Regions from separate parts of the Kocuria sp. LUK genome, predicted to be linked through region 2. Evidence: riboswitches for the same ligand, from Rfam matches in the RefSeq annotation. Region 2 holds a riboswitch; each other region holds the start of a gene.
The links. Region 2 has a riboswitch for S-adenosylmethionine ahead of LQU92_RS09205 (LLM class flavin-dependent oxidoreductase). Riboswitches for the same ligand answer to the same signal wherever they lie in the genome.
Positions count from the first base shown of each region.

Region 1: linked by a shared signal. The riboswitch ahead of LQU92_RS14025 (O-acetylhomoserine aminocarboxypropyltransferase/cysteine synthase family protein) and the one ahead of LQU92_RS09205 (LLM class flavin-dependent oxidoreductase) in region 2 are both predicted to bind S-adenosylmethionine.
Region 3: linked by a shared signal. The riboswitch ahead of LQU92_RS01285 (PLP-dependent transferase) and the one ahead of LQU92_RS09205 (LLM class flavin-dependent oxidoreductase) in region 2 are both predicted to bind S-adenosylmethionine.

Region 1 is NZ_JAJMZI010000008.1:42,637-51,869, reverse strand. Features, by position in the region: gene LQU92_RS14050 (acyl-CoA desaturase) at 1-654, shown strand, start outside; gene LQU92_RS14045 (SDR family oxidoreductase) at 758-2,290, shown strand; gene LQU92_RS14040 (sulfurtransferase) at 2,287-3,153, opposite strand; gene LQU92_RS14035 (tellurite resistance/C4-dicarboxylate transporter family protein) at 3,332-4,441, shown strand; gene LQU92_RS14030 (cystathionine gamma-synthase) at 4,475-5,680, opposite strand; gene LQU92_RS14025 (O-acetylhomoserine aminocarboxypropyltransferase/cysteine synthase family protein) at 5,677-7,011, opposite strand; SAM riboswitch class IV at 7,026-7,158, opposite strand; gene LQU92_RS14020 (Lrp/AsnC family transcriptional regulator) at 7,274-7,726, opposite strand; gene pdhA (pyruvate dehydrogenase (acetyl-transferring) E1 component subunit alpha) at 7,979-9,172, shown strand; gene LQU92_RS14010 (alpha-ketoacid dehydrogenase subunit beta) at 9,169-9,233, shown strand, end outside.
Region 2 is NZ_JAJMZI010000004.1:269,821-279,053, forward strand. Features, by position in the region: gene LQU92_RS09195 (maleylpyruvate isomerase N-terminal domain-containing protein) at 1-578, shown strand, start outside; gene LQU92_RS09200 (CoA-binding protein) at 661-1,122, shown strand; SAM riboswitch class IV at 1,216-1,331, shown strand; gene LQU92_RS09205 (LLM class flavin-dependent oxidoreductase) at 1,404-2,819, shown strand; gene LQU92_RS09210 (Vms1/Ankzf1 family peptidyl-tRNA hydrolase) at 2,923-4,053, opposite strand; gene LQU92_RS09215 (hypothetical protein) at 4,212-4,442, shown strand; gene LQU92_RS09220 (DUF4397 domain-containing protein) at 4,690-5,529, shown strand; gene LQU92_RS15145 (class F sortase) at 5,526-6,305, shown strand; gene LQU92_RS09230 (RNA polymerase sigma factor) at 6,430-6,990, shown strand; gene LQU92_RS09235 (anti-sigma factor) at 6,974-7,876, shown strand; gene cls (cardiolipin synthase) at 7,893-9,233, opposite strand, start outside.
Region 3 is NZ_JAJMZI010000001.1:279,069-288,301, reverse strand. Features, by position in the region: gene LQU92_RS01315 (intradiol ring-cleavage dioxygenase) at 1-313, shown strand, start outside; gene LQU92_RS01310 (twin-arginine translocase TatA/TatE family subunit) at 407-637, shown strand; gene LQU92_RS01305 (VOC family protein) at 816-1,253, shown strand; gene LQU92_RS01300 (ferritin) at 1,647-2,189, shown strand; gene LQU92_RS01295 (dihydrofolate reductase family protein) at 2,348-2,914, opposite strand; gene LQU92_RS01290 (hypothetical protein) at 3,139-3,381, opposite strand; SAM riboswitch class I at 4,018-4,130, shown strand; gene LQU92_RS01285 (PLP-dependent transferase) at 4,136-4,573, shown strand; gene LQU92_RS01280 (DUF1852 domain-containing protein) at 4,671-5,681, shown strand; gene LQU92_RS01275 (methionine synthase) at 5,678-6,721, shown strand; partial or broken gene LQU92_RS01270 (endonuclease/exonuclease/phosphatase family protein) at 7,170-7,670, opposite strand; gene LQU92_RS01265 (hypothetical protein) at 7,625-8,212, opposite strand; gene LQU92_RS01260 (alkaline phosphatase) at 8,457-9,233, opposite strand, start outside.

The DNA of each region.
Region 1 (9,233 bases), on a different contig from region 2:
GACGTCGGGTACAACATCTTCCGGGTCGACCGCGACCAGCCCTGGCAGTGGTGGAACCTCGGCAACCCCGTCTACAACATGCTCCTGGCCCCCGTCTTCGAGTGGGGCATCGCGATCTACGACCTCGAGCTCGACGAGGTGCGGGCCGGGCGCAAGTCCCGCGGCGAGCTGCGGGAGGGGCTGAAGGCCCTCGGCCGGAAGTTCCTGCGCCAGAGCGCCAAGGACTACGTGGCGACCCCGGCCGCCGCGGCCGTCACCGGCTCCGCCCGGCAGGCGCTCGCGGCGACCCTCACCGCCAACGCGGCGCGCAACGTGTGGGCGCACGCGGTGATCTTCTGCGGGCACTTCCCCGAGGGCGCCGACACCTTCACCGAGGAGCAGATCGAGGGCGAGACCCGCGGCGACTGGTACCTGCGCCAGATGCTCGGCTCCGCGAACATCTCCGGCTCGCGGCTGATGCACCTGATGACCGGCAACCTCTCCCACCAGATCGAGCACCACCTCTTCCCGGACCTGCCCTCGAACCGCTACGCGGAGGTCGCCGTGCGGGTGCGCGAGATCTGCGCGCGCTACGGGCTGCCCTACACCACCGGGCCGCTGCCCAAGCAGGTCGGCTCCGCCTGGGCGAAGATCTTCCGCCTGGCCCTGCCCTGACCGGCCCTGCCGACGGGAGCGGGCCGTGCGGGGGACCCCGCACGGCCCGCTCCCGTCGGAGCACATTGGTAGGCTCGGGGCCCACCGCCCGAAAGGCAGGCCCATGAGCTCCTCCCCGCGCGTCCTGGTCACCGGCGCCACCGGCTACGTCGGCGGCCGCCTCGTCCCCCGGCTGCTCGACGCCGGCCACCCGGTGCGGGTGGCCGTCCGCTCCCCGCAGAAGCTGCAGCAGGTGCCGTGGCGGGAACGGGTCGAGGTGCACGAGACCGACCTGGCCGACCTCGAGGGCATGACCGCCGCGTGCCGCGACGTGCACACCCTGTACTACCTCGTCCACTCGATGGGCGGCTCCCAGCACTTCGAGGAGCAGGAGGCCGGGATGGCCCGCACCGTGGCCGCGGCCGCGGAGCGGGCGGGGGTCCGGCGCATCGTCTACCTCTCCGGGCTGCACCCCGAGGGCGTGGAGCTCTCCCAGCACATGCGCTCGCGCGTGCAGGTGGGGCGGATCCTGCTGGAGTCCCCCGTGCCCGCGGTCGTGCTCCAGGCCGGCACGGTGATCGGCTCCGGCTCCGCCTCCTTCGAGATGATCCGCCACCTCGGCGACACCCTGCCCGTGATGCCCGCCCCGTCGTGGGTGACCAACCGGATCGAGCCGATCGCGATCCGCGACGTCCTGCACTACCTCGTGGGCGCCATGGACCTGCCGGAGGGGCTCAACCGCACCTTCGACATCGGCTCGCGCGACGTCCTGACCTACGCCGACGCCATGCGCCAGTACGCCCGCGTGGCGGGGCTGCGGCGGCGGTTCGTGTTCCGGATGCCCCTGCCGGCCCCGCGGCTGTCCGGGTTCTGGATCGGGCTGGTCACCCCCATCCCGCTGGGGCTGGCCCTGCCGCTGGTCCAGTCCCTGCAGCACGACGCCGTCTCCGCCGAGCACGACATCGACGCCTACCTCCCGCCGCCGGCCGGGGGCCTGACCGGCTACCGGCGGGCGGTGGCGCTCGCGCTGAAGAAGATCGAGGACAACAGCGTCGAGACCACGTGGGACCACCGCCCCGAGGCCGCCGCCGACCCGCTGCCCTCGGACCCCGACTGGGCCGGGCGCACGGTCTTCGTCGACGAGCGCAGCCGCACCGGCCGGGCCCGCCCGGAGCAGGTGTGGCGGGTGATCGAGTCCATCGGCGGGCGCAACGGCTGGTACTCCCTGCCGCTGGCCTGGCGGGTGCGCGGGGCCGTGGACAAGCTCGTGGGCGGCGCCGGGCTGAACCGGGGCCGCCGCGACGCCGTGGACCTGCAGGTCGGCGAGCACGTCGACTGGTGGCGCGTCGAGGCCCTCGAGGAGGGGCACCGGCTGCTGCTCCACGCCGAGATGAAGGCCCCGGGACGGGCCTGGCTGGAGCTGTCCGTGGAGCCGGAGGGCGAGGGCAGCCGCTACCGGCAGCGGGCGATCTTCTTCCCCCGCGGGCTGCCCGGGCGGCTGTACTGGTGGGGGGTGTGGCCCTTCCACGGGTTCATCTTCCCGTCGATGGCCCGCAACATCCTCGCCACGGCCGCCGCGCTGGACGAGCCCGGCCCCGGGGCGCCGCGGCGGGCGGCCGAGCGGATCGCCCCGGCCGCGGGCCCGCCCCGGGCCTAGGAGCCGTCCGGTCCCGCCACCGGCCGGGGCCCGGGCCGGCCCCACTCGGCCCAGGAGCCGTCGTAGACGCGCACGTCGTCGCGGCCGGTCAGGTGCGCGCCCAGCGCCAGCACGCACGCGGTGAGCCCCGAGCCGCAGGTGGTGACCAGGCGGTGCCCCTCGGGGGCGGCCGCCGCGAGCCGCGCCCGCAGCTCGGGCAGCGGCAGCAGCCGCCCGTCCGGTCCCTGCAGCCGCGTGTACGGCAGGTTCACCGCCCCCGGCATGTGCCCGGGGCGCAGGCCCGGGCGCGGCTCGGGCTCCGTGCCCGCGAAGCGGCCGGCGGAGCGGGCGTCCAGGACGGTCGCGGCGGGGTCCCGCAGGGCCCGGGCCACGTCCTCGGCGTCCGCGAAGAAGCCCGGGCGCACCGTCAGCTCCACGTCGCCCGGCTCGGCGGGCGGGGCGGCGTGGGCCCCGGTGGGCCGGCCCTCGGCGGTCCAGGCGGGCAGGCCCCCGTCGAGGACGGCGACCCGGTCGAAGCCCGCGGCGCGCAGCAGCCACCAGACCCGGGCGGAGGCGAAGACCCCCCGGGCGTCGTAGGCGACCACCGTGCTGGTGCCCGAGATGCCGAGCCCGCGGGCCGCCGCGCTCAGCTGCTCCGCCGGGGGCACGGTGTGCGGCAGGTCCGCGGAGGGGTCCGAGAAGGGCCCGTCCAGATCCAGCAGCAGGGCGCCGGGGATCGCCTCCTCGGTGCGGTTGAGCACGGAGGACGCGTCCACGAGCACGAGCCGGGGGTCGTGCAGGTGCTCGGCGAGCCACCCGGTGGTCACCACGGGCCCGGGCGGCTCGAGCGGTGCGGCGGTGCCGGCGGCGGTCCTGGGGTCCATGCGCCCCACCCTAGGCCGTGCCCGCGCCGGTGTCGTGCGCGCACGGGCTCCCGCCGCCCGGCCCCGAGGACTCCGCCGCGGCCCCGCCCGGCCGCCCCGCCCGGGGCGCCCCGCCCGGGGCCTCGCAGCCCTCGCACCGCCGCCCCCGGGTGCGGCCCCGGTCCCGTAGCCTGGGCGGGTGGCCGACTCGCTCCGACAACGCGTCCTCGACGGCGTCCGCGGCCTGGCCCCCGGCTACTTCGCCTTCGTCATGGCCAGCGGCATCCTCTCGGTGGGGCTGCAGCTGCAGGGCTTCGCCGCCCTCTCCACCGTGCTGCTCGTGGTGTGCGCCGGCGGCTGGGCGGTGCTGAGCGCGCTCACCCTCTGGCGGCTCGCGGCGTTCCGCCGCGAGTTCCTCGTCGAGTTCCTCGACCCCCGGCGGGCCTTCGGCTTCTTCACCTTCGTGGCCGGCACCGACGTGCTGGCGGCCCGGCTGGCCACGACCGGCTGGCACGCGGGCACCGCGGCGCTGCTCGTGCTCGCCGGGTCGGCCTGGCTCGTGCTCGGCTACGTGGTCCCGTGGAGCGCCGTCCTCTCCCGGCGCAGCCGGCCCGTGGTGAGCACCGCCAACGGCACGTGGTTCATCTGGGTGGTGGCCAGCCAGTCCGTGGCCGTGGCCGCCGCGGCCCTGGACCCCGTGGTGGGCAGCGGCGCCGGGCGCCACGTCCTGTCCGTGGTCGCCGTGGTCTGCTGGTCGGTGGGGCTGTTCCTCTACGCCGCGGTGGGGGTGCTGGTCGCCCTGCGCATGATGCTCTACCGGCTGCGGCCGGTCGACCTCACCCCTCCGTACTGGGTGGCGATGGGCGCCTGCGCCATCACCGTGCTCGCGGCCTCGCGGATCGTGGAGATGTCCGACACCCCGATGGTGGCGGTGGTCCGCGGCCTCGTCGCCGGGCTGGGCGTCGTGTTCTGGGCCTTCGCCACGTGGCTGGTCCCGGCCCTGGTGGCCGCCGGGTGGTGGCGGCACCGCGTGCACGGGGTGCCGCTGCGCTACGAGTCCTCCCTGTGGAGCGTGGTCTTCCCGCTCGGCATGTACGCGGTGGCCAGCATCTACCTGGGCCGGGCGGACGAGCTGCCGCTCGTGGGCGCGGTGGGCGCGGTCTGGCTGTGGGTGGCCCTGGGCGCCTGGACGGTGGTGGCCACGGCCATGGTCGTGCACGTGGTCCGGCGCCTGGTGCTGGGCCGGCAGGACCCCGCCCCCGTGTGGCCGGAGCCGGACCCCGCGGCCCGGCCGGACGGCACCGCCTGACCCGGCCGGCCGGCACCGCCCGGCCCGGCCGGGTCAGGCGGTGAGCGCCCGCTCGAGGTCCTCGAGCTGGTCCTCGACGTCCTCGATCCCCACGGACAGCCGCACCAGGTCCACCGGGACCGCCAGCGCGGTGCCCCTGACCGTGGCGTGGGTCATCTCGGAGGGGTAGCAGATCAGGGACTCGACCCCGCCCAGGCTCACGGACAGCGCGTACAGCCGCGTGCCCTCCGCCACGGCGCGGGCCGCCGCCTCGCCCGCGGCCAGGCGGAAGGAGACGATGCCGCCGAACCCGCGCATCTGCGCGGCCGCGAGGTCGTGGCCCGGGTGCTCGGGCAGCCCCGGGTAGAGGACCTGGGCGACCTCGGGCCGGCCGAGCAGCCACTCGGCGATCCGCTGCGCGTTCTGCTGGTGTCGCTCCATCCGCAGGCTCAGGGTCTTCAGCCCTCGGGCCGCCAGCCAGCTGTCCTGGGGGCCGGCCACGGCCCCGGCCGCGAACTGCTGGAAGCCGACCGCCTCGGCCAGCGGGGCGCCGCGCCACTGCGCCGCGCCGACGACGACGGCGCCGCCGAGGACGTCGGAGTGCCCGCCCACGTACTTGGTGGTGGAGTGCACCACGGCGTCCGCGCCGAGCAGCAGCGGGTTCTGCAGGTACGGGGAGGCGAAGGTGTTGTCCACCACCAGCAGCGCCCCGGCCGCGTGGGCCAGCTCCGCCCACGCGGCGACGTCGGCGATGCCGAGCAGCGGGTTGGACGGGGTCTCGAGCCACAGCACCCTGGTGGTGCCCGGGCGGACGGCGGCGCGCACGGCGTCGGGGTCGGTGCCGTCCACGGGGGTGGAGTCGATCTGCCACGGGGCGAGCACCCTGGTGATCAGCCGGTTCGTGCCGCCGTAGCCGTCGGCGCCGAGCACCACGTGGTCGCCGGGGCGCAGGACGGCGCGCAGCAGGGCGTCCTCCGCGGCGATCCCCGACGCGAAGGCGAACGCCCGTTCACCGTGCTCGAGGGCCGCGAGCTGGGTCTCGAAGGCGCTGCGCGTGGGGTTGGAGCCGCGGCTGTACTCGTGCCCTCCGCGCAGCACGTTGATCCCGTCCTGGACGAACGTGGAGGTCTGGTGGACCGGCGGGATCACGGCGCCGGTGAGCGGGTCGGGGGCCTGCCCGGCGTGGACGGCGGTGGTCGTGAACCCCGGGGCGCGGGCGCCGGTGGGCACGGGGCCCGCCGCGGAGGTGGTGGCGGTCATCGCAGGGCTTCCTTCCGGGGCGTGCGGTCGAGGACGGCGTCGAGGGCCTGGCGCAGGTCGGCCACGAGGTCCTCGGGGGCCTCGAGGCCGACCGAGAGCCGCACCGTGGTCGCGGCGATCCCGCCGGCCCGGCGCTGCTCGGGGGTGAGCCGGCAGTGGGTCATCGCGGCCGGGTGGGCCACGAGGCTGCGGGTGTCGCCGATGTTGGCGACCAGCTTGAACAGCCGCAGGGAGTCGACGAACGGCCCCACCGCGTCGTCGGGGGCGGCGAGGTCGAAGGAGAAGACGGAGCCGGTGCCGCGCGGGAAGTCCCGGGCGGCGATCCCCGCGCCGGGGTCCCCGGGCAGGCCGGGGTGGTGGACGCGGGCGACGGCGGGGTGCCCGGCGAGGAACTCGGCCACGGTCAGCGCGGAGGCGGTGTGGCGGGCCACGCGCAGCTCGAGCGTCTCGGTGCCCTGCAGGATCTGGGCGGCGTTGAACGGGGAGAGGGTCGTGCCGAGGTCGTGGACGTACTTGGCGCGCACCAGGTGCAGGTAGGGGCTGGCCCCGGCGCACCGGTCGACCAGGCTGCGCCCGCCCCAGCGGGGCCGGGGCTCGGTGAACTGGGGCCACCGGCCGGGGCGTGCGCTCCAGTCGAAGGTCCCGCCGTCCACGACGACCCCGGCGAGGGCGTTGCCGTGCCCGCCCAGGAACTTGGTCGCCGAGTGCACCACGACGTCCGCGCCGTGCTCGAGCGGGCGGTACAGCGCCGGGGAGGCCAGGGTGTTGTCCACGACGACCGGCACCCCGGCCGCGCGGGCGACGCCGGCGATGCCGGGCAGGTCGGGGAGGGTGGCCAGCGGGTTGCCGATGGACTCCAGCAGGAACGCCCGGGTGTCCGGGCGCACGGCCGCCGCCCACGCCCCGGGGACGGCCGGGTCCACGAAGTCGACCTCGATGCCGCAGTCCGCGAAGGAGTCGGTGAGCAGGTCCACGGTCCCGCCGTAGAGCTTCTCCGAGGCCACGAGGTGCTTGCCTCCGCCCTGGCCCAGCAGGGCCAGCAGGGCCACGGCCACGGCCGCCTGGCCGGAGCCGGTGGCCACGGCCCCGGTCCCGCCCTCGAGGTCGGCCACGCGCTGCTCGAGCACCGCGACCGTGGGGTTGCCGGTGCGGGTGTAGGTGAAGCCCGGCCGGGTCTGGGCGAACATCTCCCGCGCGGTGGCGTGGTCGGGGAACTCGTAGGCCGCGGACTGGTAGATCGGCACCGTGAGGGTGCGCGGGCCCGGGTCGGTCCCGGCGCCGGCGTGGATCTGCCGGGTCGAGAGGTCGTGGTGGGTCACAGGGACGGACATCGCGGTGCTCCTCGCGCTCGCTCTTGCCCGCACCGGTCACCGGCGGAGCCACCGCCGGGGTGCGGGCCGCTTCCTCATCCGAACCACCCGATGAGCATGGGGTTGGTGCGCGGCCCAGTCGGAGCTTGGCAGCCGCGTCTCGTGAAGCGGGCACCAACCTACCGGCCCGGCCCCCCGGGACCCGGAGCGACCGCAACATGACGGAGGTGACGCCGTGTGACGTCGTCCCGTCGCCCGCAGGACGCACCGCGGGAGGACGGGCTCAGGCGCGGGTGTCGATGTCCTCGAAGATCAGGAACGTCTGGGTGTCCACGACCCCGGGCAGCTGCTGGACGTGCTCGAAGATCACCTGGCGCAGGTGGACGGTGTCCACGGCCCGCACCAGCAGCATGACGTCGAAGTTCCCGCCCACCAGGGCGATGTGGTGGACCGCCGGGATCTCCTGCAGCTGCGCGCACAGCTCCCGCCAGGTGTTCTGCTCGAGCTTGAGCGTCACGTAGGCCGAGGCCTGCAGCCCCGCCCGCACCGGGTCGATGACGGTGCTGTAGCGCAGGATCACGCCCTCCTCCCGCAGCCGGTTGATCCGGGCGTAGGCGTGGGCGCGGGAGACGTGGACGGCGGCGGCGATCGCGGTCACCGACTGGCGGGAGTCGCGGGAGAGCTCGGCGAGGATCTTGCGGTCGGTCTCGTCCAGGGGCACGGGGGTCGAGGGCACGGCGGGGCCTCCTTCGGGGCGGGGCGGCGGGGCGGCCGCCGGGGCCGCGGCGGCGGCCCCGGACGAATCCTTGTGGTCCATGCCACAGTAGAACATTTCGTCCATCCGGAATACCGCCTGTACGCCGATCTTCTGCAATATCCCGACCGCGTGGATACGAAGCGGAGCTTCTCCGCATACTTGGCGGACGGAACACGTCACGCCCACCCGCCTCCCGCGCCACGGCGCCCGGGACCGACCGAGGGGGAACCCATGAGCCAGACCGTCGAGAACGCCGAGCCGCTCGGCGGGGCCGAGGACCCGATCCTGCGCGCCTCCCGGAGCTTCGGCATCACCCCGGAGCAGTACATGCTCCCCGCCCGGGGCGAGATCCGCCTGGTGGACCCCTCCGGCCGCCTGCGGCCCCCGGAGGAGCAGGGCACCGAGCCGGGCCACGAGTACCCGCTGCCGCCCGAGGACGTGCTCCTCGACGCCTACGAGAAGCTCGTGGTGGGGCGCCGGGTCAACGACCAGAACTCCGCCCTCGTGCGCCAGGGCCGGATGGCGGTCTACCCCTCCAGCCACGGCCAGGAGGCCTGCCAGGTCGCGGCCGCGCTGTGCCTCGAGGAGCGCGACTGGCTCTTCCCGACCTACCGGGACACCGTCGCCGTGATGACCAAGGGCGTGGATCCCATGGAGGTCATGGCGATCTTCCGGGGCGAGTGGCACGGCGGCTACGACCCGCACGAGCACCGCGTGAGCATCCAGTCCACACCGCTGACCACCCAGCTGCTGCACGCGGTCGGGGTCGCCCACGCCGCGAAGCTGCGGGGCGAGGACACCGTGGTCCTGGCCATGTGCGGCGACGGCGCCACGAGCGAGGGCGACTTCCACGAGGCGCTGAACTTCGCGGCCGTGTTCAAGCTGCCGGTCGTGTTCTTCGTGCAGAACAACGGCTACGCGATCTCCGTGCCGCTGTCCCAGCAGTCGGCCGCCCCGACGCTCGCGCACAAGGCGGTGGGGTACGGGATGGCCGGCGAGCGCGTGGACGGCAACGACCTCGTGGCCGTGCTAGCGACCCTGGGCCGTGCCGTGGACCTCGCCCGCTCGGAGTCCGAGCCGCTGCTCGTGGAGGCCCACACCTACCGCATGCAGGCCCACACCAACGCCGACGACGCGACGCGCTACCGGGACGACGCCGAGGTCCAGGAGTGGATCGCCAAGGACCCGGTGACCCGGATGCGCGCCTACCTGCGCGGGGAGGGGCTGCTCGACGACGCCGGGGAGCAGCGCATCGCCGCCCGCGCCGAGGACGTCGCCGCGGCCCTGCGCGAGGGCATGAACGCCGAGCCGCGGATCGACCCGCTGGAGCTGTTCCGGCACGTCTACGCGGAGCAGACCCCGCAGCTCGCCGAGCAGGAGCGCTTCCTGGCGGACGAGCTCGCCCGAGAGGAGACCGAGAAGTGAGCACCCTCCAGGCCCCCGCCCCCGCGGCCGAGGCCCCGGCCGGCAAGCCGGTGACCTTCGC
Region 2 (9,233 bases):
CCACCGGCCGCACCGGCTGGGCGGTGCGCGACCTCGTCCACCACGGCCTCGAGGACGCCCGCCGGGCGCTGGTCGCCCTGCACACCCCCACCACGGCCCGGCCGGACCGCGACGCCGTGAGCTGGTGGGCCGAGCGCGAGCACGACCCCGTCCGGGACGCCGAGGACCGGCGCGCCGACCGCGTCGCGGCCGCGCTGGTGCGCGACTGGGAGCGGCTGCGCGAGCTGCACGCCGCGACCGTGCGGGCCGCCGCCCACGCCGCCGGGCACGCCGGCGCCGGCGCCGCGGTGCGCACCGCGGGCCACGTGCTGCGGGTCGAGGACCTCCTGAGCACCCTCGCCGTGGCCACGACCGTGCGCCACCTGGACCTCATCCGCCACCTCGACGGCACCCCCGGGCCCTCGGCGGACGGGCTCGCCGAGGTGCGCCGCGTGCTCACCGAGCTGTGGGGCCGGGAGCCGCTCGAGCACTGGAGCGACGAGCACTTCGCCCGCATCGGCACCGGCCGCGCCGAGCCCACCGACGAGGAGCGCGCCCTGCTGGGCGAGCGCGCCCGGGACCTGCCGCTGCTGCGCTGACCCGCCTTCCCGTCCCGGGCCCGCCGCCGCGGGACCCGCCGGGATCCTCGCCCGCCGGGGCCCGGAGGAGGAGGATGGGGCCATGACGATCAACGACCCCGCCGTCATCGACCGCCTCCTCACCGAGCCCGCCCGCTGGGCCGTCGTGGGCCTGAGCCGCAACCGCACCCGCCCCGCCCACTCGGTGGCCCGGCGGATGCGCGACGAGCTCGGGATGACCGTGGTGCCCGTCAACCCCCGCGGCGAGGACGTCCACGGCGAGACCGGCTTCCGCACGCTCGGGGAGGTCCCGCCGCCCCTCGACGTCGTCGACTGCTTCGTGAACTCCCGCCGCGTGGGCGCGGTCGTGGACCAGGCGGTCGCCGCCGGGGCGCGGGCGGTGTGGCTGCAGCTCGGCGTCGTGGACCGCGCCGCCGCGGCCCGGGCCGAGGAGGCGGGCCTGGACGTCGTGATGGACACCTGCCCGCTCATCGAGCTGCGCGCCCGGCTCGACGCCGGGTGGACCCTCGACCCCGCCCGCACGCCCCCGCTGGCCCGCCCCTGAGCGCACCGCCGAGGACCCGCCCGCGGCGGCCGGGGTACCCCGAGGGTTGCGCACCCCCCGGTCGGGGCCGCTAGGCTGGCCCGCAGCACGAACGATGATGAGACCCGACGCGAAGCTCTGGCTGGTCGGGCGGCAACCCTCTCCCGTAGCGGGGTGCCCCAGATGAGCATCGGGCCGTGGCGTCAGGTGCGCCCCGGCAAGTACGGCGCCCGCGGGCGTCAGACCCGCGAGCAGGTCCCAGGACGCACGGGCGCGGGGAAGCACCGAGCTGGAGGATCTCCGTGAGCAAGCGCATCGCCCTGAACGCCTTCGACATGTCCTGCGTCGGCCACCAGGCCCCCGGCCTGTGGAAGCACCCGCGGTCGCGGGCGGACGAGTACAACACCCTCGAGTACTGGACGGACGTCGCCCAGCTGCTCGAGCGGGGCCTGTTCGACGCGATGTTCCTGGCGGACGTCGTCGGCTACTACGACGTCTACCGGAACTCGGCGGCGCCGGTGATCAAGGACGCCACGCAGATCCCGGTCAACGACCCGTTCATGCACGTCTCCGCGATGGCGGCCGTCACGAAGCACCTGGGCTTCGGCATCACCAGCGCGATCACCTACGAGCAGCCCTACCCGCTGGCCCGCAGGTTCGCGACCCTCGACCACCTGACCCGGGGCCGGGTCGGCTTCAACGTGGTCACCTCCTACCTGAAGTCCGCGGCGGAGAACCACGGGCTGACGGACCAGATCTCCCACGACGAGCGCTACGAGATCGCCGAGGAGTTCATGGACGTCTGCTACAAGCTGTGGGAGGGCTCCTGGGAGGACGGCGCGGTCAAGCGCGACCGGGTCGGCGGCGTCTTCGCCGACCCCGCCCTCGTGCACCCCATCCGGCACCACGGCAAGTACTTCGACGTCCCGGGCATCGGCCTCACCGAGCCCTCCCCCCAGCGCACCCCGCTGATCTTCCAGGCCGGGGCCTCCTCCCGCGGGCGCGCCTTCGCGGGCCGCCACGCCGAGGCCGTGTTCGTCGGCGGCATCCGCCCGGACCTCACCCGCGTGGTCACCGACCGGCTGCGCGACGAGGCCGAGGCCCACGGCCGGCGCCGGGAGGACCTGAAGATCTTCGCGATGCTGCACGTGATCGTCGACGAGACGGACGCCAAGGCCGAGCAGAAGCGCCGGGACTACGAGCGCTACGCGGACACCGACGGCGCGCTGGGCCTGGTGGGCGGCTGGTCCGGGGTGGACCTGGGCCGCTTCGACGAGGACGACGTCCTGGAGTACGTCCGGACGGAGTCCATCCAGTCCTTCCTCACCCCGTTCACCACCGCGGACCCGAACAAGAAGTGGACCGTCCGGGAGGTCGCCAAGCACATCTCCATGGGCGGGATGGGCGTGCCGATCGTCGGGTCCCCGCAGACGGTCGCCGACGAGCTCGAGCGGTGGATCGACGAGGGCGGGCTCGACGGGATCAACCTCGCCTACCACGTCTCCCCGGGCTCCTTCGAGGACTTCGTCGAGTGGGTGGTCCCCGAGCTGCAGAGGCGCGGGCGCTACCGCACCGCCTACGAGGGCACCACGCTGCGGGAGAACCTCTACGGCGCCGGGCAGGCCAAGGTCCTCGACACCCACCCCGCCGCCCGCTACCGCGGCGCCTACGCCGGGCAGCCCTCCGCGGCCGACACCCCCGCCCGCGAGCTCGTCTGAGCGCGGGGGCCCGCCGCGGGCACCGGAGGCACCCGCCCGCGGACGGCGCCGCGGCGGCCCCCCGCACGGGGAGCCGCCGCGGCGCCGTCCGCGGGGACCGGCCTCAGCCCGTGGGGGCGGCGCCCCAGCGCAGCAGCGCGGCGACGTCGGTCCCGTGCGGCAGCGCACCCGGGGGCACGAACACGGGCCGCCCGTCGGTGAGCACCGCCGCGCGCACCAGCGCGGCGTCGGCCGGCACGAGCCCGAGCACCCCGGCGCCCACGGCCTCCGAGGCCTCGAGCGCGATCCACGGCTCGGCGTCCAGGGCCAGCAGCTCCTGCTCGGTGTCCAGATGCGTGTCGTCCAGCAGGACGGTCTCGGCCTGCGCCTGCTGCAGGGCCAGCACCACGGGGGCGACCCCGGAGACCGCCGTGGGCTCGGGGCGGTTCTGCTGCTGGGCCAGCCGCTCGAGCAGCTCCTGCTGGCGGTGGGCGATCACCTCGGCGACCCGCTCCTCGACCTGGTGCTCCAGGTCCGCGGAGCGGCTGCCCTCGGCGCGGGTGTTCGCGTCGATCGTGCTGAGCATCGCCCGGCTGGCCTTGGAGAGCTGGTCCTCCACGAGCCCGCGGGCCCGCAGGTCCCCGGCCAGCACCACGAGCTGGGCCCCGGACTCGGCCACGACCTTGTCGATCTGCTCGGCGACCTGCTCGGTGTTGCGCCGCCACACGTCCTCGGTGTGGCGCTGCCAGCGCCCCTGGGACCAGCCGCCGCCGGGGAACTTCTTCAGGTGCTCCGTCTCGCCCTCGATCTGCTGCTCGTCGGTGGAGGGCACGCGGCTGGCCCAGTGGAGGCAGATCTCGCCGCCGTCGCGGCCGACCTCGGCCACCACGTAGGGGAAGTCGTCCGGGCGGTGGCGGAACAGCGGGGTGAGGTCGGGAACCTCCTCCACCCGCACCACGCCCTGCCCGGCCAGCGGACCGGGGAGGACCTCGTCGATCTCCACCGTGCCGTCGCGCACCAGCAGGTAGCGGCAGACGGGGTCGGGCACGCCCTCGGCCGGCCGCACGGCCCGCTCGACCGCGGCGAGATCGGCCTTGCTCGCCCCCTGCTCGGCGAGCCGGCGGCAGACGTTCTCGGGCAGCACGTCGATCGAGTGGAGGGAGTCGACCGTGCCCGTGCTGATGTCCGTGTACACGGTGCACCAGGGGCCCTTGCTCTTGAACAGTTCGGCGTAGCGGTGGAATCGGCTCGTCATGGTGGCAACTCCCTGCTGTCCAGCGGTTCTCCTGTGGTGCAGACCACGTTATCCGACCGCCCGGGCGCTGGGAACCGGCGCCCGGACGAGTAGGGTCGGGGGCACAGGACCGGTGCCCGCACCGGTCGGAGGCGAGCCCCACCACGCAGGAGGAAGTCATGACCGACGCACCCGGCACCCCCTTCGACGCGAGCTTCGAGGCGGACGAGGCGGACCGCCTCGAGCAGACCCTCGAGGCGGAGCGGCCCGAGGTCGCCGAGCACGACGAGGAGACGCCTGCGCACCTGCGGGACCGCTCGGCGGAGTCCTCGCTGGAGGCCGACCCCACCGACCTCGAGGAGCAGGAGCTCGAGGTGGACCTGCGGGAGCCCGAGGACGAGCAGGCCTGACCCGCGGGGCGCACCCGCACGCGGCGCCCGTCCCGCCCGCCGGTCCCCGGCGGCGCGGGGCGGGCGCCGTCGCGTCCACCGGGGACCGGGGCCCCGGCAGGGCCGCGGACGGGCTCCGGGAGGGCGCGGGGGAAGAAGTTCCGCAGAAAAATGTGATCCGGTGCATCCGGGGGCGCCTCCCCGGCGGTAGTAGGGGTGCAAGGTCGATCCCGCTCCCGCCCGGGAGCCCGTTGAAGGAGCCACCGTCATGCGCAAGACCCTCTCCGCCGCCGCCGTCCTCGGTCTCGGGGCCGGTGCCCTCTCGATGTCCCCGGCGGCCGCCGCCGAGCACGCCGAGCTCTCCGTGCTCCACGGCGTTCCCGACACGGTCGTCGACGTCTGGGTCAACGGCGAGCTGACCCTGGACGACTTCGAGCCCGGGGCCCTCGCCGGTCCGCTCGAGCTCCCGGCCGGCAGCTACGACCTGGCGATCACCGCCCCCGACGCCCCCGATGCCTCGGCGCCGATCATCGGCCCGGTCACCGCCGAGCTCGAGACCGGCATGAACTACACCGCCGCCGCCCACCTCGACGCGGAGGGCAACCCGACCGCCGCCCTGTTCACCAACGACATGTCGGAGATCGAGGCCGGGAAGTCCCACCTGACCGTCCGCCACGTGGCCGCCGCCCCGGCGGTGGACGTGCTCGCCGGCGGCCAGCCGATCATCCAGGGCCTGGAGAACCCGGACGAGCAGACGCTGCCCGTCGACGCCGGGACGGTCTCCGCCGCCGTCGCCGCGGCCGGCACGACCGACCCGGTGATCGGCCCGGCCGACCTGACCCTGGCCGAGGGCACCCACAACATCGTCTACGCGTGGGGCTCCCTCGAGGCCGGCAACCTCCAGCTCGCCGTCCAGACCCTGGAGGGCATGGAGCAGGCGCCGGGCGCGGTGCCCGGCGGGCAGTCCGGCCTGGCCGCCCAGGAGAGCGGCACGATGCTGAGCACCGGGCTGGCCGCCGCGGGCGGGCTCGCGCTGATCGGCGCCGCGCTCGCCGCCCAGCGCGCGGTCTCCTCCCGCCGGCGGTTCGCGCAGGACCGCCTGCGGTGACGGACCGCCGACGGCGCGGGCCGGGGGCGCACCGCGCGCCCGGCCCGCGCCCCCCGGGGGAGCAGATCCCCGGCCCCCCTCGCCGCCACGGGGCGGCGGCGGGGGCCGGGCTCCTCGCCGCGGCGGCGCTGCTCGCCGCCGCGGCCGCCGTCGTCCCGTCCGCCGGGGACGACGACGGAGCGGGCGGCGCGGCGGCCGTGGGGTCCCTCGCCCCGCCGTCGTCCGCGCCGCCCGCCGCCCCCGCCCCGTCCCCGGCGGTCCCGGCCGACCGGATCCCCGGCCCCGCCGACGTCCCGGTCGCCCCCGCGACCCCGCGGCCGGCGGAGCGCGTGCCCGCCCCCGTGCGGGTCGTGGTGGCCGGCACCCCCATCGACATGCCCGTGCTGCCGGTCGGGATCGAGGACGACGGGGCGATGACCCTGCCCGACAACCACGTGGAGCTCGGCTGGTACCGCCACGGCCCGGCCCCCGGCGCCGGCGAGGGCGCGGCCGTGATCGCCGGCCACGTCGACACCCTGACGGAGGTGACCCCCATGGCCCGGCTGCAGGACGTGCGCCCCGGCACGGAGGTCGTCGTGGAGCGCGCCGACGGATCCGCGCAGCGCTACCGCACCGAGGCCGTCGAGCACGTGCACAAGCGCAGCCTCGAGGACGCCGACCTCTTCCGCCGCGACGGTGCACCCGCGCTGCACCTCGTCACCTGCGGGGGCGAGTGGCTCGAGGAGATCGGCGACTACGAGGACAACGTCGTGCTCCGGGCGGTCCCGGTGGACTGACCAGGACACGACCCCGGACACGACGACGGGCCCTGTGATGACCGCGACCGCCACGTCCACTAGGCTGGGCAGCACCTGCCGGGCGCGCCCCGCGCCGCCGAATCCCGCGAGGAGCCCCTCCCCGATGCCGACGCCGCCCCCCGAGTGGGGACCCGAGCTCGACGCCGCGTTCGCCGCGGGGGACGAGCACGCGCTGGCGGCCGCGTTCCGGCACTGCGCCGGACTCGTGCGCGCCCTGGCCGTCCGGGCCCTGCGCGACGACGCGGCGGCAGACGACGTGGTCCAGGAGGTGTTCGTGCGCGCGTGGAAGTACCGGTCCGGGTACAGCCCCGAGCGCTCCTCGGCCCCCGCCTGGCTCGTGGGCATCGCCCGCAACTGCATCGCCGACGCCGCGCGCACCGCCGGGCGGGAGGCCGCCCAGCGCCAGGCCGCCGTCGCCGGCGAGCACGGCGGCACCCACGAGGAAGCCGACCTGCTGGTGGACCGGATGCTCGTGCGCTCGGAGATCCGCCGGCTCGGCCCGCCCCGCTCCACGATCGTGGCGCTGGCCGTCTACGAGGAGCTCACGCACCAGCAGATCGCCCACCGCCTGGACCTGCCCCTGGGCACGGTCAAGAGCCACCTGAGGCGCGGCCTGACCCACCTCCGCACCCGACTCGAGGACGACCATGGCACACCTGAGTGAGGAGACGCTGACGCTCCTGGCCCTGGGTGAGTCCCCGGAGCCCGCGGAGCGCGCGCACCTGGACGGCTGCGGGCGCTGCGCCGCCGAGCTCGCCGCGCTCGGGCACGTGGTGCGCGCCGGCCGCGCCGAGCCCGCCCCGGTCCCCGCCCCGGACCCGCGCGTGTGGGCCGCGATCCACGCCGAGCTGGGTCTCGCCGCCGAGCTCGCCGCCGACCCGCTCGCCACCGGGGACCCGGGCGCGGACCGGGCGCCCTCCGCGCCGGGGGCGACCGGCCCGGACCCCGCCGGCCGGGCCTCCGCGGCTACCTCCGGCCCGGACGGGACCGGGCAGGACGTGACCGGGCAGGACGTGACCGGGCAGGACGCCGGGGAGCGGCCCGGGACGGCCGCCCGGGACGACGGTGCCGGCTCGGGCGGGGTCGTGGACCTCGCCGCCCGCCGCCGGGCCCGCCGCGGGGTGCCGTGGCCGCTGGCCGCCGCCGCGGCGGCCGCCGCCCTGGTCGTGGGCGGGGTCTCCGTCTGGGGCGCCCAGCGCCTGGACCGGGAGCCGGATCCCACGGTGCTGGCCACCGCCGAGCTCGAGCCCCTCGCCGGCTACACCGCCCGCGGCTCGGCGGAGGTGGACGAGCGCGCGGACGGGACCCGACAGCTGGTCGTGCGCACGGACCCCGCCGACGTCGACGGCTTCAAGGAGGTCTGGCTGCTCGCCCCGGACGCGCAGCGGATGGTCAGCCTGGGCGTGATGGCCGGCGACGAGGCCGTGTTCGTGCTGCCCGAGAACCTCGACGTGGAGCAGTTCCCCGTCGTCGACGTCTCCGACGAGCCGGTCGACGGCGACCCGACCCACTCCGGGGACTCGATCGTGCGCGGGGTCCTGGCGACCTGAGCCGGCCCCGGGACGCTCACAGCAGGGCCGAGGTCAGCCGCGCCATGTTGTCGAGGTACTTCTGCCACAGCGGGCGCCGGTTCCACTCCTCGATGTCGAGCAGGGTGCTCGCCGCCTCGAACTCCGCCACCACGGCGTCCATCCGGCGGCGGAAGTCCCGGTCCACGATGTAGACGGAGACCTCCAGGTCCAGGGCGAACGAGCGCTCGTCCATGTTGGAGGAGCCGATCACCGACACGTAGTCGTCGACGAGCACGAACTTCGCGTGCAGCACGGTCGGGGCCCGGTACCGGTAGATCTTCACCCCGGCCGCGGCGAGCTCCTCGTAGTAGGAGTTCTGCGCGTGGTGGGGGAGGAACTGGTCCGAGGTCTCGCCGACGAACAGCTGGACGTCCACCCCCGACTGCGCCTCCGTGGTCAGCGCGTGCATCAGGGACTCGTCCGGCACGAAGTACGGGCTGGAGACGACGATGCGGTCGTTGGCGTTGTAGATCAGGTGGTTGAACAGCCGCAGGTTGTTCTCCGTCTCGAAGCCCGGCCCGGAGGGCAGCACCTGGGCGAAGACGGGGCCCTGGATGTCGGGCAGCTCGCGCGAGGCCTCGTCGAGGAGCAGGTCGCCGGTCTCGGAGTACCAGTCGCTGGTGAACAGGGCGTTGAGCTCGGCCACCACCGGGCCCGTGCACCGGATCATCAGGTCCTTCCACTCGTAGCCCCGCCGCAGGTTCTTCCGCTTGTTGTAGGAGCGGTGGATGATGTTCTGCGACCCGGTGAAGCCCAGCTCGCCGTCCACCACGAGGATCTTGCGGTGGTTGCGCAGGTCCGGGCGCTGCCACTCGCCCTTCCACGGCCGCAGCGGCAGCATGCGCCGCCAGGGGAAGCCGGCCGCGTCGAAGCGCTCGACCAGCTCCGAGTAGCCGGGGTAGCCGAGGGAGCCCAGGTGGTCGATGAGCACACGCACCCGCACCCCGCGCTCGTGGGCCCGCAGCAGCGCCTCGAGCAGGGGGCGGGAGGCGTCGTCGATCGCCACGATGTAGAACTCGAAGTGGACGTAGTCCCGGGCCCCGTCCACGGCCTCGGCCATCACGCGCATCGACTCGTGGTTGTCGGTGAGCAGGTCGAAGGAGTTCCCGCCCACCATGGGCAGCGCCCCCAGGTTGTAGTTGAGCCGGGCGGTGGACTCGATCCACGCCGGCAGCCGCTCCTCCACGTTGCCGAGGATGTGGCCGTCCGGGGTGTTCTCCCGGATGATCTCGTTCATCCGCGCCTGCATCGCCATCCGCTTCCGGGGCAGCTTCGCCGAGCCGATGGCCAGGAACAGCAGCAGCCCCAGGTAGGGCAGGAGGAAGATCGCCAGCAG
Region 3 (9,233 bases), on a different contig from region 2:
GATCGCCACCTCCCAGGTCGCGTTGCCGAAGAACGCCTGCGACGCCGTCTACGCCACTTCCGGCTACGAGTCCTCCGTCAGCAATTTGGCCCAGCTCACCCTGGCCACCGACAACGTCTTCGGCGACGACGGCGGGGCCAGCCAGCTCGGGGCGACCACCGGCAACGTCACCGACGGCTATGCCGTCACCCTCACCGCGGGGGTGGACACCACCACCACCCCCACCGGAGGTCAGCTCACCGGAGACGGCGCTCCGGCCGGGGCGCCCCCCGGCGGTGCCGGCGGCACCCCGCCGGCACCGCCGGCCGGCTGAGCACCGGTCCCGGCAGCCGCCCTGGGAGGTTGCCGGGACCCGTGGCCGGGTGGAACCGGTCCGTTCCCATTCCCCGCAGACAAGGAGTTCCCGATGGCCAGACTGCTCGACAACCCTATGAGCATGCTGCTGATCCTGCTGGCGGTCATGCTGCTGTTCGGCGCACCGAAACTACCCGGTATGGCCCGCAGCCTCGGCCAGTCGATGCGCATCCTCAAATCCGAGGTCACGGAACTGAAGGACGACCACCCCGCCCAGACCCAAGAGAGCATCAAGGGGTGCTCTGCACACGAGAACCAAGGGGGCACCAGGCCGCGCAGCTAGCTCGAAGGTACGAGCCGGAACAGGCCCGCGAATCATTCACGCGCTGAATAGGGGCCGAATCCCGGGTTTACATATGGCCCGGTTGGCGGCGGACCGTGCTGGGGTAAAGGGTCCGCTTTCCGGGACTGGATGAAGCGTCGGCCTGGACAGTGAGCCTCGGCTCAGTAGCATGCATCGCATGTCCATCAAGTTCGAGAACGTCGGCATCGCCGTCCGTGATCTCGACGCGGCGATCGCCTTCTTCACCGACCTCGGCCTGACCCTCGTGGGCCGGGACACGGTCAGCGGGCAGTGGGCGGACAGGGCTGTAGGTCTCGACGGCAACCACGTGAACATCGCGATGCTCCGGACGCCCGACGGCGGCGGTCGCCTCGAGCTCTTCGAGTACCTCCACCCCGCAGCGATCGAGACGGAGCCCACCCGACCCAATGCGATCGGCATGCACCGCGTCGCCTTCTCGGTCGACGACCTCGACGTGGCCCTCGAGGTCGCCGCCAGGCACGGCTGCCGCCCGCTGCGCGGCGTGGCGGTCTACGAGGACGCCTACAAGCTCACCTATGTCCGAGGCCCCAGCGGCATCATCGTGATGCTCGCCGAGGACTTGAGAAGACGCTGACGACACGTCGGCGGTCGCGTGACCCTCGACCCACGGGACGCCACCGGCCACAGCCGCCGGCACCCCTGCGGGAGGCGGCCGTCGAGGAGAGTCGACGGATGCCCGCCGTCCTCTTTGCATACGGCCGATTGCCTCGGGTGTCGGGGCGGCACCCTGAGAAGGGCGACTCGGGGGGGTGTGTCCTTGGGCATGCTCACCGCCTGCAGCGGCGTTCTCCGCGCCCAGATGCCATGGTTCATGGCACAGGAGCGAGTGGTACCGCAGGATGAGGCGCCTCGCTAGGGTGGGCCCATGGTCAAGATCTTCAGCACGGGGACCGGGCGGTTGCGGCGCGGAGAGCCGGCGCCCGGTCCTTCCGATGCTCCGTCTTCGTCCCGTCCCGAGGAGAAACCGATGGCCTCCGAAACTTTCAACGAGTTGCTGACCCGGCAGGTGGGCCACGAGTTCGCCGCCTCCCACCAGTACGTTGCGGTGGCGGTGTGGTTCGACAGTCAGGATCTGCCGCAGCTGGCGAGGCACTTCTACCGGCAGTCGCTGGAGGAGCGCAATCACGCGATGATGATCGTCCAGTACATCCTGGACCGGGACCTGCCCCTGTCCATTCCTGGGGTCGGGGAGGTGCGCAACGACTTCACCGATGTTCGTGAGCCCCTCGCCCTGGCACTGTCCCAGGAGCAGGAGGTCACCGAGCAGATCAAGGCCCTGTTCGCAGCCGCCCGGGCCGAAGGTGACGCGCTGGGGGAGCAGTTCATGCTCTGGTTCCTCAAGGAGCAGGTCGAGGAGGTCGCCTCGATGACCACCCTGGTGAACGTGGCCGCCCGTGCGGAGAACCTTTTCGACCTCGAGAACTTCGTGGCTCGCGAGCACATCGGTGACGGTGGCCACCACGGCGGCCGCGACTCGGGGATGCCGGAGGTTGCCGGGGGAGCCGTCTGACCCTGCGGGAAGGTGGTGCGGTGGCCGGAAGGCTGGGGGCGGATCGAGCCGACCCTTCGGCGCCCTGCTCCACACAGAACGGTCAGGGGGCATCAGTCCAGCTCCCATGGCACGCGGTCGTGCGGCAGCCCTGATGCACGCGATGGCCGCCACTGGTGTCAGGCGGTGTGCCGTACCGCGTGGCGCACACAGATCACGCCGTTGTCGAAGCGGCGGTGGTCCAGCAGTTCGAGGTCGAGCCGCAGGCCCCGGGGCAGCGCCGGTCTGCCGCCGCCCACGGTCACGGGGCACAGCAGCAGCACGCATTCGTCGACCAGTCCGTGCCGGAACGCCTCGGCGGCGAGGGTGGCGCCGCCGATGCTCAGGTCGATGCTGGAGGTCTCCTTGAGCTGTCGTACCGCCTCGGGCTGGAACTGCCGCTCGATGCTCGTCCGCGCCGTCGACGTTTCGTCGAGGGTGGAGGAGTAGACGATCTTGTCGGTGTCACGCCAGATCCGCGCGTACTCGCGCACGACGGCCGGTTCGGTGTCCAGCCACTCGTCGCTCTCCCAGACGCGCATCGTCTCGTACATGCGGCGGCCGTAGAGGGAGGTGCCGATGTGCCGCTCGTGCTCGTTCCAGAAGGCATGCACTTGTTCGTCGGGCACGGACCAGTCGAAGGAGCCGGTCTCGTCCTCCAGGTAGCCGTCGAGTGAGGTGTTGGCTGCGTAGATCAGCTTGCCCATGGGTGTCTCCGGTCGGACGGGGACCTCAGGTTGCGCCGTCTGGTGGGCACCGTCAAGAGCGCCCACGGTGAACGGGTCGCTCTTCCGAACGCCGCGGATGCATGACCATCGGCGATTCCTCGCCCCAGCACAACGATCTACGGTCACCGGGTCCGGCAAATCGGAAAGCCGGCAGCACCGGGAACATCTCGCGGTCGCGCTCTTGCCGGCTGATGCCGCCGGCTTCACCACCCCACGGTCGTGTTCGGCCGATGGCGGGTGAACTCCTCCAGGGCGATCTCGTCCCACCGCACTTCATCAGTCAGGTGCGGTTCCGGATCAGCCAGGTAGTGGGCCAGAACGCAGCGCTGGGCGTGTTCCTCCGCGCGGCCGGCATCCCACAGGGCGCGCAGCCGCGGGGTCCCCTCGCCCGGATCCGCACCGAGCACGGTGGTCGAGGCGGCGGTGATGTCGTTCCGGTCGGTCATGGTTCGACCCCAGGACCAGGCCCGGGACGGCGGCTTGTACGGATCGGACGACATCCCGGCGCGGAGCTGGGCGCCTGGCCGGCCACGGCGTGGAAGTCACGGACCACGTGCGGCTGGTCGCTGCAGTGCGCCGCGGCGGCGAGTCCGGCGAGGCTCCTGCCCGAGGCGGGGCGCCACGAGGCGGCAGCCCGGTGCAGACGCAGGATGCGTCGTACCAGCACTGCAGCTGAGCGGGCCGGTGCGGACGAGCTCGGTCACACGCCGCAGGTTGCCACGGTTGAGGAGCGCGGCCGGGGAGAGCCCTCCTGCGGTGCCGGCGGACGAATCCGATGGCTCCGTGCACAGCTCCCGGGGTCCGGTTGACGCCGTTCACCACGCCGTCGATGACGCCACCCCCGGCCGGGCGTCGTCTTCGCCGCGCACGACGCCGTCGACGTCGCCCTGGTCCTCCGCCGGAACATCACCGAGCCCACGATGAGGGCCGGGCGGCCGGCCGTCACAACCTGTCACAAACACGGCCCGACATCGGCCGAGCGCGACCGCCCGGCCCGAAGATTTCGCGACGTGTGGTTTTGTGACAGCCGCCCCACCGTCCGTTGGACTGCAGAGCCGTCCATCGAGTGGGATGAGCGGACCACACCATCCAGAGCGGCCGAGAGATCTGGCTCGACGACGCCGCAGCAACCAGCCAGCCGACCCCGGGACACCGGGACCGGCGGGCACGGTGCTACCGCCAGGACCGATGGAGGATCGCATGACTCACCACGCCACCCAACAGGTCCACGCCGGCCACGAGCCCGAGGCCCCCTGCCGGCCGGTGGCCGTGCCCATCCACCAGACGGCGTCCTACCGATTTCCCGATCACGCCACGGCCGCCTCGATGTTCCGGCTGGAGACCCCCGGGTTCACCCACAGCCGCACGGGCAACCCCACGGTTGCCGTGTTCGAGCACCGGCTGGCGGCCCCGGAGGGCGGCACCGGGGCCATCGGCGCCGCCACGGGACAAACCGCGCGAACGGTCGCCGAGCACCTGGCCCGGCACCCCACCGTCGGGCGCGTCCACCACCCGGCGATCCCCGCGCGCCCCGGAGCAGTCAGCACCGCGTCACCGCCGCGGCCGGAGGAACCGGCGTCCCGGAGGCCCGGACCGACGTCGTCCGGGCAGCGCCGGGGGTGCCAGGAGCATGACTGAGGCGGCCTTCGGGAGGGCAGTGCACGAGCAGCAGGCAGAGACGTTCGGGACGAGTGCGGACCCGGAAGGCAGGCCCCCGGTCCACAGTGAGGAATCGATGCAGCAGACCACCAGGACGAACGACTTCACGTTCGATATCAGCACGACCCGCTTCGACGAGGACTACTGCCCGTCGTCCAGTTCCCGGGGTACGACGAACTTCGCGAACCTGGCCCGCGGCGAGAACCGTCGCCAGAACCTCCGCAACACCCTGACCATGATCAACAATCGCTTCAACGACCTGGCCCACTGGGACAATCCCAGCCGGGATCGCTATGCCGTGGAGATCGAGATCGTCTCCGTGGACGTGCACGTCGCCGACGCCGCGGTGTTCCCCCTGATCGAGGTCCTCGACGTGCAGATCCTCGACACGCTGTCCGGTGTGCGCATCGACGGGATCGTGGGGAACAACTTCTCGTCCTACCTCCGGGACTACGACTTCAGCGTGGTGCTGCCGGAACACCACGCGAAGGTGTCCCGGTCCAGCATCCCCGATGACTTCGGCGCCTTGCACGGGAAGCTCTTCACGCACTTCCTGGACTCCGCTGCCTACCGCGAGCGGTTCGCCCAGCCGCCCGTGATCTGCATCAGCGTCTCGAGCACCAAGACGTATCGTCGGCTCGAGAACCACCATCCGATCCTCGGGGTCGAGTACCGGCAGGACGAATCCTCCTTGACCGATCGATACTTCGAGAAGATGGGACTGCGGGTCCGCTACTTCATGCCCCGCGGCGCGGTGGCACCCCTGGCGTTCTATTTCCGGGGCGATCTCCTCAATGACTACTCCAGCCTGGCACTCATCGGTCTCATCAGCACGATGGAAACGTTCCAGAAGATCTATCGCCCGGAGATCTACAACGCCAATGCGGCGGCCGGCCGCATCTACCGGCCGAGCCTGGGAAGTCGGGACCACTCGGTGACGCAGATCGGCTACGACCGCGAGGAGCGCAGTCAGCTGGCCCTCATGCAGGGGAAGTTCGCGGAGGAGCACTTCGTGAAGCCGCACCGGACCCTCCTGGAGCAGTGGGCCGCGGCCCACTCCGGACGAGAGAAGGAGACGCACCGATGAACACCCTGTTGCCCACCACCGTCGTCGGCAGCCTGCCCAAGCCCTCCTGGCTCGCGGAAAGCGAGACGCTGTGGTCCCCCTGGAAGCTGGACGGCGAGGAACTGCGCGAGGGCAAGCGGGATGCGCTGAGCCTGGCCGTGGACGAGCAGCGCCGGGCGGGCATCGACATCATCAGCGACGGCGAACAGACCCGTCAGCACTTCGTCACCACGTTCATCGAACACCTCAGCGGCGTCGACTTCGAACACCGGAGGACCGTGCGGATCCGTGACCGCTACGACGCGAGCGTCCCGACGGTCGTCGGCGCGGTGGGCCGTGAGCGGTCGGTCTTCCTCGACGACGCGAGGGCCCTCCGTGCGCGGACCAGCCAGCCCATCAAGTGGACGCTCCCCGGTCCCATGACCATGATCGACACCCTCTACGACGAGCACTACAGGAGTCGCGAAGAGCTCGCCTGGGAGTTCGCGAAGATCCTCAACCAGGAGGCCAAGGAGCTGGAGGCGGCGGGCGTCGACATCATCCAGTTCGACGAGCCTGCCTTCAACGTGTTCTTCGACGACCTCAAGGAGTGGGGCGTGGCCGCACTGGAGCGAGCGGCCGAGGGACTGCGCAGCACGACGGCCGTGCACATCTGCTACGGCTACGGCATCAAGGCCAATACCGAGTGGAAGGCGACGCTCGGGTCGGAGTGGCGCCAGTACGAGATGTCGTTCCCGCTGCTCCAGCAGTCGACGATCGACATGGTCTCCCTGGAATGCCACAACTCCCGCGTCCCGGTCGAGCTCATCGAGCTGCTCCGAGGCAAGAAGGTGATGGTCGGGGCCATCGACGTCGCCGGCGGCGCGATCGAGACCCCGGAGGACGTGGCCGGCACCCTCCGGCAGGTGCTCCGCTTCGTCGATGCGGACAAGCTGTATCCGAGCACCAACTGCGGCATGGCGCCACTGGATCGCCAGATTGCGCGGGACAAGATGACCGCTCTCGCCGCGGGAGCGGAGATCATCCGAGCGGAACTCTCCGGAGCGGCGCCCTCGACGTGACGGCCAGGGCGACGACAGTGGTGCCCTGCCCGGCGGGGTCGGCGGCGGCGGTCGAGCGGGCATCTGCCGGGACGCCGGGGCGGGTGGAGGCGGCCATGGGCACACCTCGGCAGACGTCCGGTCGGGGCAGCGCGCCATCGCCTTGGACCTGGCCCGCTATGGGTCCCGGGCTCGTCGGGTGAGGACCGTGCGCTGGAGCGACCCGTCGAAGGGGTGCAATCCTGCACGGATTGCACCCCTTCTGGGCTGTTCTCGATGGTCTCACGCCGGGTCGACACCGCGTGCTGTCACTTCGTGCACCGCGCGGGGGAGCGAGAAGATCCGGTCCGGACGGTCCGACCGGGACCAGGGACGGGAACCGCTCGCCATGTTCACACGTGTCCGTTCAGCCGGTTCACGGTCCGTCGGGCAGTCGACCCGGTGCCGGCGTGGCGACCGGTCCGCACGGTCAGCCGAAGAGCCGCTCCAGGACGTCGTGGGCGCGGTCGCTGCCGCGTTGCCGGACACCCCGGCCGGGCTCGGCCTGGACCGGGTGCTGCGCCGCACTGCCCCGGCCGGGCTTTTGCGCACGGCTGGGGACGGTGTCCTCAGCGGCGTCGAGGCGCAGGCCCCCGATCTCCGGGTTGTGGTCGGAGGCGCGGTAGGGGTCGGCCGTGTAGAGGCCGGTCACGTTGTGGTTGTGCCGGCTGCACTCCAGGCCTGCGGACTCGTGGGCGTTGATCTCCCAGACGTCCGAGCCGGTCACGGTCCCGGCCGCGGCGGGCGAGGCGAGGACGTGGTCCAGGGAGCCGACCATGCCGCCGAAGGCGTAGGAGTGCTCGCCCGCCGGAGCCAGGTTCACGTAGCGGGCCTCGTGCAGGTCTCGCATCAGGTCCTCCTGGTCGTAGGAGTTGAAGTCGCCGGTCAGGACGATCCGGTCGGTGCCCTGGGCAACGGGATCGCGGCGTTGGCGACGTTGCCGTAGTCGGTCGTCGCCCCGTCGTCGAGCAGCACCCCACGAGCCTCGTTCTCGGCGGCCTGCGCGGCCGCCTCGGCGGAGCCGGGGGCGCCGACGGCGGTGGGCTGGACCAGGGGCGTGGCGCCTGCGGCCAGCCCGATCTCCCCGTAGCGGTTGAGGTCGTCGTTGTCGGTGATCACGAACTCACCGGCCGGGTCCAGGAGCATGCCTTCGAGGTCCTCACGCTCGGCCTCCTCGGCGGGCCACCCGACGACGGTGGGCTTGACGGCCTCCGCGGGCTCGTCCAGGACCCGCAGGCCGTCGGCGCGCACGCTGATCCGGGTCCGGCCGTGGTACTCCGCGACCGCGCCGGTGACCTCCACGTACTGTCCCGGCCGGACGGTGCCCGCGGTGTCGGGGGAGTGCACGAAGATCGCCTCGGAGGCGTCATGGGCGCCCGGGTCGGGCTGCCCGCCGGTCCCCGGGGTCTGGACGCAGTAGCCGTCGAGCCCGCCGGTGGCGTAGACGGCGGTGACGACGCCGCGGGTGGTCACCGTATGCCCCACCATCGGGGAGGTGTCCCCGGCGTCACGTTCCGCGCCGCAACGACCGGTCCGTCCCATGACCGGAGGAAGCGCGGCGTGGCAGCAGCCGCCGTCATCGGCTGGTGGGCGTGCATGATGTCCTCCTCCTCGATCCGTCCGCCCGGACCGACCGCAGGCCCACTGGGCGAGCATCAGCCGACCGCTGCCTCGCCCGGGACCTCCACCCGCTGGACGAGCACCGGCCCGCACCGGCTCAGCGGTGGGGGACGAGCTCCTTGGTGAAGACCGTGCCGCCGTGGCCGTCGCGCAGGCTCACGGTCAGCACGTCGTCCTCGTCCAGCTGCACGTGGCCGAAGAACTGGAAGCGGCCGTCGCGGGGGGAGCCGGCGGTGGGGCCGGCCTTGGCGAAGACCTGCTCCGGGCCGAAAGTGCCGTCCAGCTCGTTGGGGCCGAAGGTGCCGGCGTTGATGGGGCCGGCCACGAACTCCCAGAACTCGTCGAAGTCGGTGAACGCCGCCCGCTCGGGCGAGTAGTGGTGCGCCGCACAGTAGTGGACGTCCGCGGTCACCCACACGACGTTGCGCACCCCGGCGTCCTTGAAGGCCTTGAGCACCCGGGCCAGCTCGAGCTCCCGGCCCAGCGGGGCCCCGTCGTCGGCGTTGCTGATCGACTCCTGGGCCTTCCCGTCCGGGACGATCACCCCCAGAGGGAGGTCCGCGGCGATCACTTTCCAGGTGGCCCGCGAAGAGCGCACGCCGTCGATGAGCCACTGCACCTGCTCCTCGCCGAGCAGGGGCGTGGCGTGGGGCTGCAGACCGGCCGTGTTCTTGCCCTTGAAGGTGCGCATGTCGAGGCAGAAGACGTCCAGCTGCGGGCCGCGCTCGATCCGGCGGTGGATCCGCCGGCCCTCGAACCCGGTGGTGCCCGGACGCAGGGCACGTGCTTCGCCGATGGGCTGGTACTCCTGCCAGGCCCGCCGTCCGCGGGCGGCCAGGGTGTTGACGTCGCGCACGGTGTAGCGCTCGTCCTC